3 regions of the Cobetia sp. D5 genome follow, and region 3 is predicted to be linked to each of the others. Evidence: predicted binding sites of a transcription regulator. Region 3 holds the regulator's gene; each other region holds the start of a gene.
The links. Region 3 encodes PhoB, which activates phosphate uptake and scavenging genes when phosphate is short. Its sites were predicted from a motif close to TGTCATANNNNTGTCANA; they were not measured.

Region 1: a site for PhoB is predicted at 1,656-1,673, ahead of U0O11_RS09825 (UTRA domain-containing protein). Genes of this name have one in related genera too.
Region 2: a site for PhoB is predicted at 1,907-1,924, ahead of U0O11_RS16270 (NAD(P)H-quinone oxidoreductase). Genes of this name have one in related genera too.

What each region holds. Positions count from the first base shown of each region.
Region 1 is NZ_CP142020.1:2,351,346-2,354,622, forward strand. It holds gene U0O11_RS09820 (LabA-like NYN domain-containing protein) at 1-543, shown strand, start outside; gene U0O11_RS09825 (UTRA domain-containing protein) at 695-1,465, opposite strand; gene U0O11_RS09830 (ABC transporter substrate-binding protein) at 2,101-3,189, shown strand.
Region 2 is NZ_CP142020.1:3,929,527-3,932,803, reverse strand. It holds gene U0O11_RS16275 (3'-5' exonuclease) at 115-615, shown strand; gene U0O11_RS16270 (NAD(P)H-quinone oxidoreductase) at 824-1,792, opposite strand; gene U0O11_RS16265 (lysophospholipid acyltransferase family protein) at 2,005-3,277, shown strand, end outside.
Region 3 is NZ_CP142020.1:4,161,158-4,164,434, reverse strand. It holds gene phoR (phosphate regulon sensor histidine kinase PhoR) at 1-1,080, opposite strand, end outside; gene phoB (phosphate regulon transcriptional regulator PhoB) at 1,088-1,777, opposite strand; gene ubiA (4-hydroxybenzoate octaprenyltransferase) at 2,001-2,891, opposite strand; gene U0O11_RS17285 (chorismate--pyruvate lyase family protein) at 2,958-3,277, opposite strand, start outside.

The sequences.
Region 1 (3,277 bases), 1.8 Mb from region 3:
TCGCGCGACAGCACCCTCGACTCCCGCCAGCACAGTGTGCATGGCACTCGCGACGCGGATGGGGCACGCACACGCCTGGCCGTCTTCATTGATGTGCAGAACATCTACTACACCACCCGCGACACCTTCGGTCGGCAGTTCGATTATCGCCGCCTGTGGGCAGAGCTCGAGCGCCTCGGCTCGATCCAGCATGCCTACGCCTACGCGATCGACCGTGGCGACCCCAAGCAGCAGCAATTCCAGCAGCGCCTGCGCGAGATAGGCTTCGAGGTCAAACTCAAGCCCTTCATCCAGCGCGGCGACGGCTCGGCCAAGGGCGACTGGGATGTCGGCATCACCATCGACGTGATGGAAGCCGCCCCCGAGGTCGATGAGATCATCCTCGCCTCCGGCGATGGCGACTTCGCCCTGCTGCTGGACCATGTCGCCACCCGCCACGCCATCACCACCCGCGTCTATGGCGTCGAAGCCCTCACCGCCCTCGCCCTGATGAAAAGCGCCCATCACTTCCGCGAAGTCGATGAAAGCCTGCTGATGCGCTGATACCGATCGATCGGGTCTCAACCGCGCCCGAATCCTGCCCGTCGCACAAAAAACACCCGCACGGCCTCCACCGACAGAGAGGTGTGCGGGCGTTTTCGCCTGGGCCACCAGCGGCCTGCCAGGCATTCAGGCTTCGCCGCGAACTTGCCGACTAGCTCTGTGGTGCGGCACTCAGCGTCAATTCGATGGCGTCGTGGCGCCAGTGTTCATCATCGCAGTCCACCGCGCGGCCATTCTGATCGAAGTTGATGCGAGTGATGCGCTGCGCGGGGCTGCCCTGCGCGGCGTTCAGCGCGGCGGCGGCCTCAGCGTCAAACACCGTGGAGGCCAGCTCGAAGCTGACGCGACTGACACGAATGGCATATTCGTGCCGATAGAGGTCGGTCAGGGAGTGGGCCGCGAGGTCGAAATCGAGGATGCCCGGGAAGCAGTCACGTCGCAGGTGATGGCAGACATGCAGCACGCGCCGCCCGTCGATACGCCGCACGCGAGTGATGCGATAGACCACTGAGCCCTCCGCAATCCCCAGTCGCCGCGCGATCACCGCGTTGGCAGCGACCTCTCCTGCCGCCAGTACCTCGGTGCTGGCCACCCGCTGCTGTGACTCGACCATGTCGCGAAATGGCAGGCACGCCAGCAAGTCATAGCGCAGTCGTGGCGGCGAGACGAACCAGCCCCGCCGATTCTCGCGATAGATGCGCCCCTCCGCCTCCAGCTGCAGCAAGGTGTCGCGCAGGGTGACCCGCGTCGTGACAAAGCGTTCGATCATCTCGCGCTCGGAGGGCAGGCGCTGTGAAGCGCGTAGCGGCGCTGCCTCAAGATGGTTCAGCAACTTGCCCTTGAGCCCTGCCACGGGGACATCCGCGTCAGGAGTTGCCGATGAGGCGGCGTCACTCTGGGGCTCAAGCGAAGATGAAGGCATGCGAAGTTCCTGAAAGATAACGAAAGACAGCAATTTCTGGCGAGTCACTTGCATGACATCCAGGGCGTCCAGGATGGAAAGGGTCAGAGAGAAGCGATTTCTGTGGTCTAGTTCAGATGACCCGCAAAGTTCAGTGCGGCTTTTCAAGACACGCTTGTCGAGACACGCATGAGGAGAATAGTGGCATTGGCGTGACAACTCGGTGACAGCTCTGGCTGCCACGCCAGCTCAGCCATCACGCGCTGACTCATGCCTTGTCCGCCCATGGCTGTGGAAGATAGCGAGGACTGAAGCCCGCGGCAAGGCACGAAGAAGGCACGAAGAAGGTATGAAGGAGGCAGAGGCAGAGCCGCCACCCCATGCCATGACAACGACATGTTGACGACACGCAACTGTCACAGGCGAGCGCTAGAGTCGATCGTGCCTCTTGAACTGAACTAGACCACACAGTCTCGGCTGTCTCGACACTTGCCTGAGCACTTGGCACAGCACTGGTCTGATCAAAGATACGAGAACTGGCCTGAGCAATGACCTGAGCACCCGGACGTGCTCTCAGCGTGTCGACAGGGTGCCTGATGCCCGTCACGCCTTACCTTCAGCGCAGCGATTGTTCATCACCTACTGGGGAAATCTCCTTGAAGTCGATTGCCACTACCTCATCCCGCTCCACCGGCCTGCTGGTTTCCACCTGCATGGCCGCCCTGTTGGGCAGTGCCTCCGTCAGTGCCGCCGACATGCCGGCTGACCTTCTCGAGGCCGCTCAGTCCGAAGGCCGTGTCGATAGCGTCGGCATGCCGGACAGCTGGGCCAACTGGAAGGACACCTGGGCAGACCTCGAGTCGAAGTATTCCATCGCGCATAGCGATACCGACATGAGCTCCGCCGAGGAAGTCGCCAAGTTCAAGGCCGAGGGTGAGAACGCCACCGCCGATATCGGTGACGTGGGCTTCGCCTTCGGTCCGATCGCGGTGCAGCAAGGCGTGACCCAGGCCTACAAGACCACGACCTGGGAGCAGATCCCGGAGTGGGCCAAAGACAAGGATGGCCACTGGGTACTGGGCTACACCGGCACCATTTCCTTCATGATCAACAAGACGCTGGTCAGTGAAGATGAGCGCCCGACCTCCTTCGCCGATCTCGCCGAAGGTGACTACAAGGTGTCCGTCGGCGCCGTCGGCAAGGCGTCCCAGGCCAACAACGCCATTCTGGCCGCTGCCTTCGCCAATGGCGGCAAGGAATCCGACCTGACACCGGGCCTGGAAGTTTTCGCGGAACTGGCGCGCCAGGGCCGTCTGTCACTGGCAGAGCCGAGCATCGCCAACCTGGAGAAAGGCGAAGTCGAAGTCGCCCTGCTGTGGGATTTCAATGCCCTGAACTATCGCGATCAGATCAACCGCGACACCTTCGAGGTCGTCATTCCGTCTGATGCCTCCGTGACCTCCGGCTACGCCACCATCATCAACAAGCATGCCGCGCACCCGAATGCCGCCAAGCTGGCCCGTGAGTACATCCTCTCCGACGCCGGTCAGCTGAATCTGGCCAAGGGCTATGCCCGTCCCATCCGCGCCGAGCACCTCACCCTGCCCGAGGATATCGCCGCCAAGCTGCTGCCCAACGAGCAGTATGCCAATGCTCGTCCGGTCCAGGACTTCGCGGGCTGGGAAGCCAGTGCCAAGCAGCTGCCGCGCCAGTGGCAGTCCCAGGTACTGATCCACCAGCAGTGATCCCCGGCCTCTGCTTCACGCGAGCAGAGCGCGCACCATCCTGACAGACGGCATCGCCTTGGCGGTGCCGTCTTGAGCTTCACGGAGT
Region 2 (3,277 bases), 230 kb from region 3:
GTTGACAGCGTCGCGCTCAGGACTCGCCAAGCAGGGGGCAATTCCCGTAACCTGAGGACATTCAACCTCTTCTCGCCCGGGCCCTGTCTGCCTGAGATACCTTGGGAGATTCGTGTGACGCTGCCTATTCTGCTCGATATTGAAGCCTCCGGCTTTGGCCGTGGTAGCTATCCGATCGAGATCGGGCTGGCGCGTGCCGACGGCAGCAGTTGCGCCTTCCTGATACAGCCTCTTGATGAGTGGGTGCATTGGGACCCGAAGGCGGAGCTGTTGCACGGCATCTCACGGGCACGGCTGGCACGCGAAGGGCGGCCAGTGCGTGAGGTGGCGCAGTGGGTCAATGATGAGCTGGGTGAGGCCGGAATCGCCTACAGCGACAGCTGGGGCTACGACAATACCTGGCTCTCGCTGCTGTTCTATCATGCCGGCATGCTGCCGCGCTTTCGTCTCGAGGCGCTCAGACGGCTGCTCGATGAGGAGCAGCTGAATTGCTGGGCGGAGCTCAAGGAAGCGGTGATCGCCGAGGGTGGCATCCAGCGCCATCGCGCCGGAGATGACGCCCGTCTGCTGCAACTCACCTGGCAGAAAGCCCAGTCGATCGGGCGTAGCGAATAAGCCTCTGCCAGGTGCCTCGGGGTCTACGCCTGGCGGCATGAGCGACACTGCTGTCAGGCCGGGTGTTGTCAGGTCAGATGTTGTCAGGCGGAGCAGTGAGCACGAGATAGCGCCAATAAAGCCAAAAAAGCGGCAGCCCAGTGGGCTGCCGCTTTTTCATGCTGCCGTTTTTTTCATGCTGCTGATGTCATCAGCGCCATGACGAGGCTCAGGCGCCCGTCACCGCCAGCAACACCTTGCCGGTGCTGGCGTTGTCCTGCACATAGGCATGCGCGGCATCGGCTTCCTGGATCGGCCAGCTCTTGTCGATATGCGGGCGCAGCTCACCCCGCGCCAGGCGCGGCCACACATGCACGTAGAGCGCATCCAGCACCATGCCCTTGCCATCGGGGGAGCGCGACCGCAGGGTCGAGCCGATCAGGCGCTGACGCTTCATCAGCATGCGACCCAGATCCAGATCATCCATGCGCCCGCCCATCAGGCCGATCAATACCATGCGGCCATCCTGTTTCAGCACCTGCTGATTGTCGGCCAGATAGCCGCCGCCCACCGGGTCGAGAATCATGTCGGCGCCGCCCCAGTCGTTCACGGCCTCCACGAAGCTGCCATCGTGGCGATTCCAGCCGGCATCCGCGCCGAGGCGCAGGCAGGTCTCCAGCTTTTCCTGGCTGCCGACGGTCACGAAGCACGGATGCCCGAACAGCCCGCACAGCTGGATGGCGGTGGTACCGATGCCGCTGGCACCGGCATGCAGCAGCACGCGCTCCTTGTGCTTGAGGTTGCCCTCGATGAACAGGTTCAGCCAGGCGGTGGCGAACATCTCCGGCAGCGCGGCGGCGTCTCGCAGGCTATAGCCCTCCGGCACCGGCAGCACCTGCAGGGCGTTGACGACCACTTCCTCGGCATAGCCGCCACCGGACAGCAGTGCACAGACCGGATCACCGACCTTGAAGCGCTCGACGTGGCGGCCGACCTCGCGAATGGTGCCACTGACCTCCAGTCCCAGGATCTGACTGGCACCTTCGGGTGGTGGATATTGGCCGGCGCGCTGCATCAGGTCGGCGCGGTTGACGCCGGCCCAGGCCACCTCGATACGCACCTCATCCGAGGCGATCCCGTGCGGGGCCTCGGTTTCCTGCCAGACCAGTGATTCATTCTCGACGGCTATCGCAAACATTCGCTCTCTCCTTGGCGTGGCAGTCGCGCTGCCTGTTCGTACGCGGATGATCTCCGTGCCGGGGCGCATCGGCCGCGGATCACGTGGGCGACTGTCATCTCACTGTACGGGGACTGTGACGCATCTGTCATGAAGTGGCGCGAACCTGACGTGATATCAAGCCCCATGATCCAGACATCGCGTTCCGCACTCCGTGCGGCCAAGGAGAGAGCATGATCGATACTGCCCGCGTCATCGCTGCCAAGTATCCTGCCTTTGCCAAGCGTCACCCGCTGATCCGGCGGCCAGCTCTGGCCATGCTGCGGCGCCTGGTGCACGAGGGCGAGATCAATGCCTTCCTCGGCGAGAACTCGGACCAGCGCGGTTTCGACTTCATTGACCGCGTGCTCGATCACTTCTCCTTCGGCTACTCGGTGTCCTCGCGGGAGCGCGAGAACATTCCGGCCTACGGGCGTGTCGTCATCGTCGCCAACCATCCGCTGGGGTCACTGGATGGCCTCGCGCTGCTCAAGCTGGTCGGCGAAGTGCGCCGCGACGTCAAGATCGTCGCCAATGACATCCTGATGAAGGTCGAGCCGCTGGCACCCTTGCTGCTGCCGCTGGACAACCTCAGTCGCCGTGGCTATCGCAAGAGCAGTGGTCAGATCTGCGATGCGCTGATGAATGAAGAGGCCGTGATCATCTTCCCGGCCGGCGAGGTCTCGCGTGCAGGCCCGACCGGGCCACGCGATGGCAAGTGGCTGTCGGGTTTCCTGCATTTCGCGCGCAAGACCAACGCGCCGGTGCTGCCTATCCACGTCAGCGGGCGCAACTCGACGCTCTTCTATGCGCTGTCGTCGATCAACCGCAGCTTCGGCACACCCCTGCTGGCGCATGAGATGTTTCGCCAGCGCGAGCGGCAGCTCAAGCTGCGCATCGGCGAGCTGATTCCGCTGGAGCGCCTCGACAGTGATGCCCTCAATACCAACGCCAAGACGCGTCTGCTGCGCAAGCACCTGTATCGCATCGGGCGCGGCAAGCGTGGCCTGTTCGTGACCGAGAAGGCCATCGGCCATCCCGAGGAGCGCCAGGCGCTGCGTGAGGAACTGACGCCCTGTGAATTGCTGGGTGAGACCCGCGACGGCAAGAAGATCTATCTGTTCGATGCCTTCCCCGGCTCCAGCGTGATGCGCGAGATCGGGCGACTGCGCGAGATCAGTTTCCGGCGGGTCGGCGAGGGCACCGGCGAGCGGCGCGATATCGATCGCTATGACGCCCACTACCGGCATCTGGTGCTGTGGGATGACGCCGATCTCGAGATCGCCGGTGCCTATCGCATCGGAGAGGTACGCAAGATCATGGCGGCACATGGCGAGAAGGGGCTCTACAGCCCGACCCTGTTCCGCTTCACGCCCGAGATGTTCGAGCGCATGCAGGACGGTCTGGAGCTGGGGCGCAGCTTCGTGCAGCCGCGCTACTGGGGGCGGCGCAGCCTCGATTACCTGT
Region 3 (3,277 bases):
GCCGTCCCCGTCATCTTCCACCTCGACCAGCAGGCCCTGGTCATCCGCCTTCCAGCGCAGGGTGATGTGACAGTCTTCGGGGGTGTAGCGCACCGCATTGAAGACCAGATTCGAGATCGCGCTGCGCAGCTCCTGCTCCTCACCGCGCAGTGACAGGCTGGCATCGGCCTCGATGGAGAAGGTGTGGCGCCCCTGGGACAGGCCTTCGGCGTCGTCGCGGATATGGCCGAGCAGGGCGCTCATGTCGATGCAGCGACCATTGTCGGACAGCTCGTCGGTTTCCAGGCGTGACAGGGTCAGCAGGTCCTCGACCAGGTGCTGCATGCGATCGGTCTGGCTCTGCATCTGGCCCAGTCCACGCTGCCAGCGCGGTGGCAGGTCATCGGCGTAATCGGAGTAGGTCTCGAGATAGCCGGCCAGTACCGTCAGCGGCGTGCGCAGCTCATGGGAGACATTGGCCACGAAGTCGCGGCGCATCTCTTCAAGACGATAGAGGCGGGTGACGTCACGCAGCATGACCAGACGCTCGTTGTCACCGAACAGGGTGATGGAGATCTGCAGCGTCAGGTTGTCAGACAGCGGCGACTGGAGTGTCAGCGGCTCGCGGTAGGCCAGCCGATTGAAGTAGTCGATGAAGACGGGGTCACGCAGATAGTTGGTGATGTGCTGGCCACGGTCGTGGCTGGCCTTGAGACCGACCAGCTGCTCGGCAGCGCTGTTCCACCATTCCATGTCACCGTGGTTGTCCAGCATCACCAGGCCGTCGCGCATGGCCTCGGAGGATTCCTGGATACGGTTGAGGATGCTGCGCAGTCGCTCCTGAGCCTGACGCTGGCCCTTCTGGTAGCGGTAAAGGCGATCGAGCAGGTCTCCCCAGACGCCATCGCCGGGCGGCGGCTCTTCATGGGGATTGGTGATCAGCCAGGTGTAGAGGCTCTTCAAGTGCTTGAGATGGACGAACAGATACAGCGAAAGGCCCAGCGCCAGGCCCCAGCCCAGATGGCCCAGCAGGCCACCGATCAGGCCGAAGCCACCGGCAAGGTAGCCGAGGCGCCATAGCTCGTTGGTCCAATAGCGCATGAATCCCTCAGGCCTGAGCGCTGAAGCGGTAACCGGTGCCGCGGACGGTCTGGATCAGATGCTGATGGCCTGTGCCCAGCGCCTTGCGCAGGCGACGGATGTGCACGTCCACGGTGCGCTCCTCGACATAGACGTTGCCGCCCCATACCTGATCGAGCAGCTGGCTGCGCGTGTAGGCACGCTCCTGATGCGTCATGAAGAACTGCAGCAGGCGATATTCGGTCGGGCCGACATCCAGCGAGTTGCCGTGGGCGGTGACGCGGTGGCTGGCCGGGTCGAGCATCAGGCCTTCGACTTCCACCGCCTCCTCGACCCCCTTGGGAGTGGTGCGACGCAGCACGGCCTTGAGACGGGCGACCAGCTCGCGCGGCGAGAAGGGCTTGGTGATGTAGTCGTCGGCACCGGCTTCCAGGCCTTGAATCTTGTTGTCTTCCTCGCCCTTGGCGGTCAACAGGATGATCGGCAGCTCCGAGGTGGTCTCGTCACGCTTGAGACGCCGCGCGAGCTCCAGGCCACTGGTGCCCGGCATCATCCAGTCCAGCAACAGCAGATCGGGCTTTTCATCGACGACGATGGCGTGGGCGTCCTGGGCATTGTCTGCCTCCAGCACGCGGTAATCCGCCATTTCGAGGGCAACGGCGATCATCTCGCGAATCGAGGATTCATCGTCGACAATCAGTACGGTCTTGGAGCTCATCGCTAGATCCCATGCAGCAGTCGGCGCACGCGCCAGAATGACAAGTCGATGACGATTACAACCCGCTTATATGACAACGAGATGACAACTGCCAGCATGGCAGCTTGCACGCAAGCCTGCCAGCCACCTTGGAGGCGCGGCAGGCAGGCATGATCCGTGGGCTGGGAAGCAACAGAGGGCAGGGGTCGCTTTAATTTAAATAATACTAATGTTTATGCAGGAGTCAGCTCATCGGCCAGGTCGCCAGGGCGATACCGGCGAAGATCAGCAGCCCCGTCCAATGATTGTTGAGGAACGCCTGGAAGCAGGGCGCACGCTCACGCTCACGGATCAGACGTTGCTGCCAGACGAAGGTGACGGCGGCGGCAGCCAGCCCCAGCCAGTAGAAGATGCCCAGCGCCAGGTGCAGGCCGATGCCGATCAACATCACCAGCATGCCCAGCTGCAACAGGCCGATCATCAGCTTGTCGGCACGCCCGAACAGCACGGCGGTGGACTTGATGCCCACCTTGAGGTCGTCGTTGCGATCGACCATCGCATAGGCGGTGTCGTAGGCCACCGTCCACATCAGGTTGGCCGCGAACAGCCACCAGCCGTAGGTTGGCACCTCCTCCAGCGTCGCGGCGAACGCCATCGGAATCGCCCAGCCGAAGGCGGCGCCCAGCACCACCTGAGGCAGATGATGGAAGCGCTTCATGAACGGGTAGCTGGCCGCCAGCAGCACGGCGACGATCGACAGCAGCACCGTGGTCAGGTTGGTGAAGCACACCAGCACGAAGGCGGCCGCGACCAGCCCCCCGAACAGCGTCAGCGCCTCGCGCTCCGAAATGCGACCCGAGGTCAGCGGCCGATCTCGCGTGCGCTCGACATGCTTGTCCCAATGGCGGTCGGCGTAGTCGTTGATCACGCAGCCGGCGGCGCGCATCAGATAGACCCCGGCGATGAAGATCAGTAGGGTCGTGCGCTCGGGAATGCCATCTGCCGCCAGCCACAGTGCCCACAGGGTCGGCCACATCAGCAGCCAGGTGCCGATGGGGCGGTCCAGCCGTGTCAGGGCGAGGTAGTCGGCCAGTCTGGAAGGACGCGAAGCGGCGGAAGTGGATGACGCGGTCATCGGGGCTCCTGGGCGGGTGGTAGTGGGCAAGGGAAGAGAGAAATGAGGCCAGTCGGCCAGCAAGGCTCAGGCCAGCTGCAGCGCGTGCTGGAAGGCCGGCGTGAAGCCCTCCTGCACCAGCACCTTGAAGCGACCATGCGAGAACATCGACCGGCGCATCCACAGGCTGGTGGTGCGGGCCAGCGGCCTGGGGCTCGAAAGCACCAGCGGGGCGCGGCTGACATCGATGGCGCTGCGGGTCAGGTCGGGCTGGCGAAACAGCCAATGGCCCAGCGAGCGTTCGCCCAGCGTCGAGAGGCGATGACCGTGGGCCAGGTCCAGCGCCGCCAGCGAGCGTGCGATCACCCATGGCGTATCGCCATGACAGAGTGCCACTTCGCGCCGCC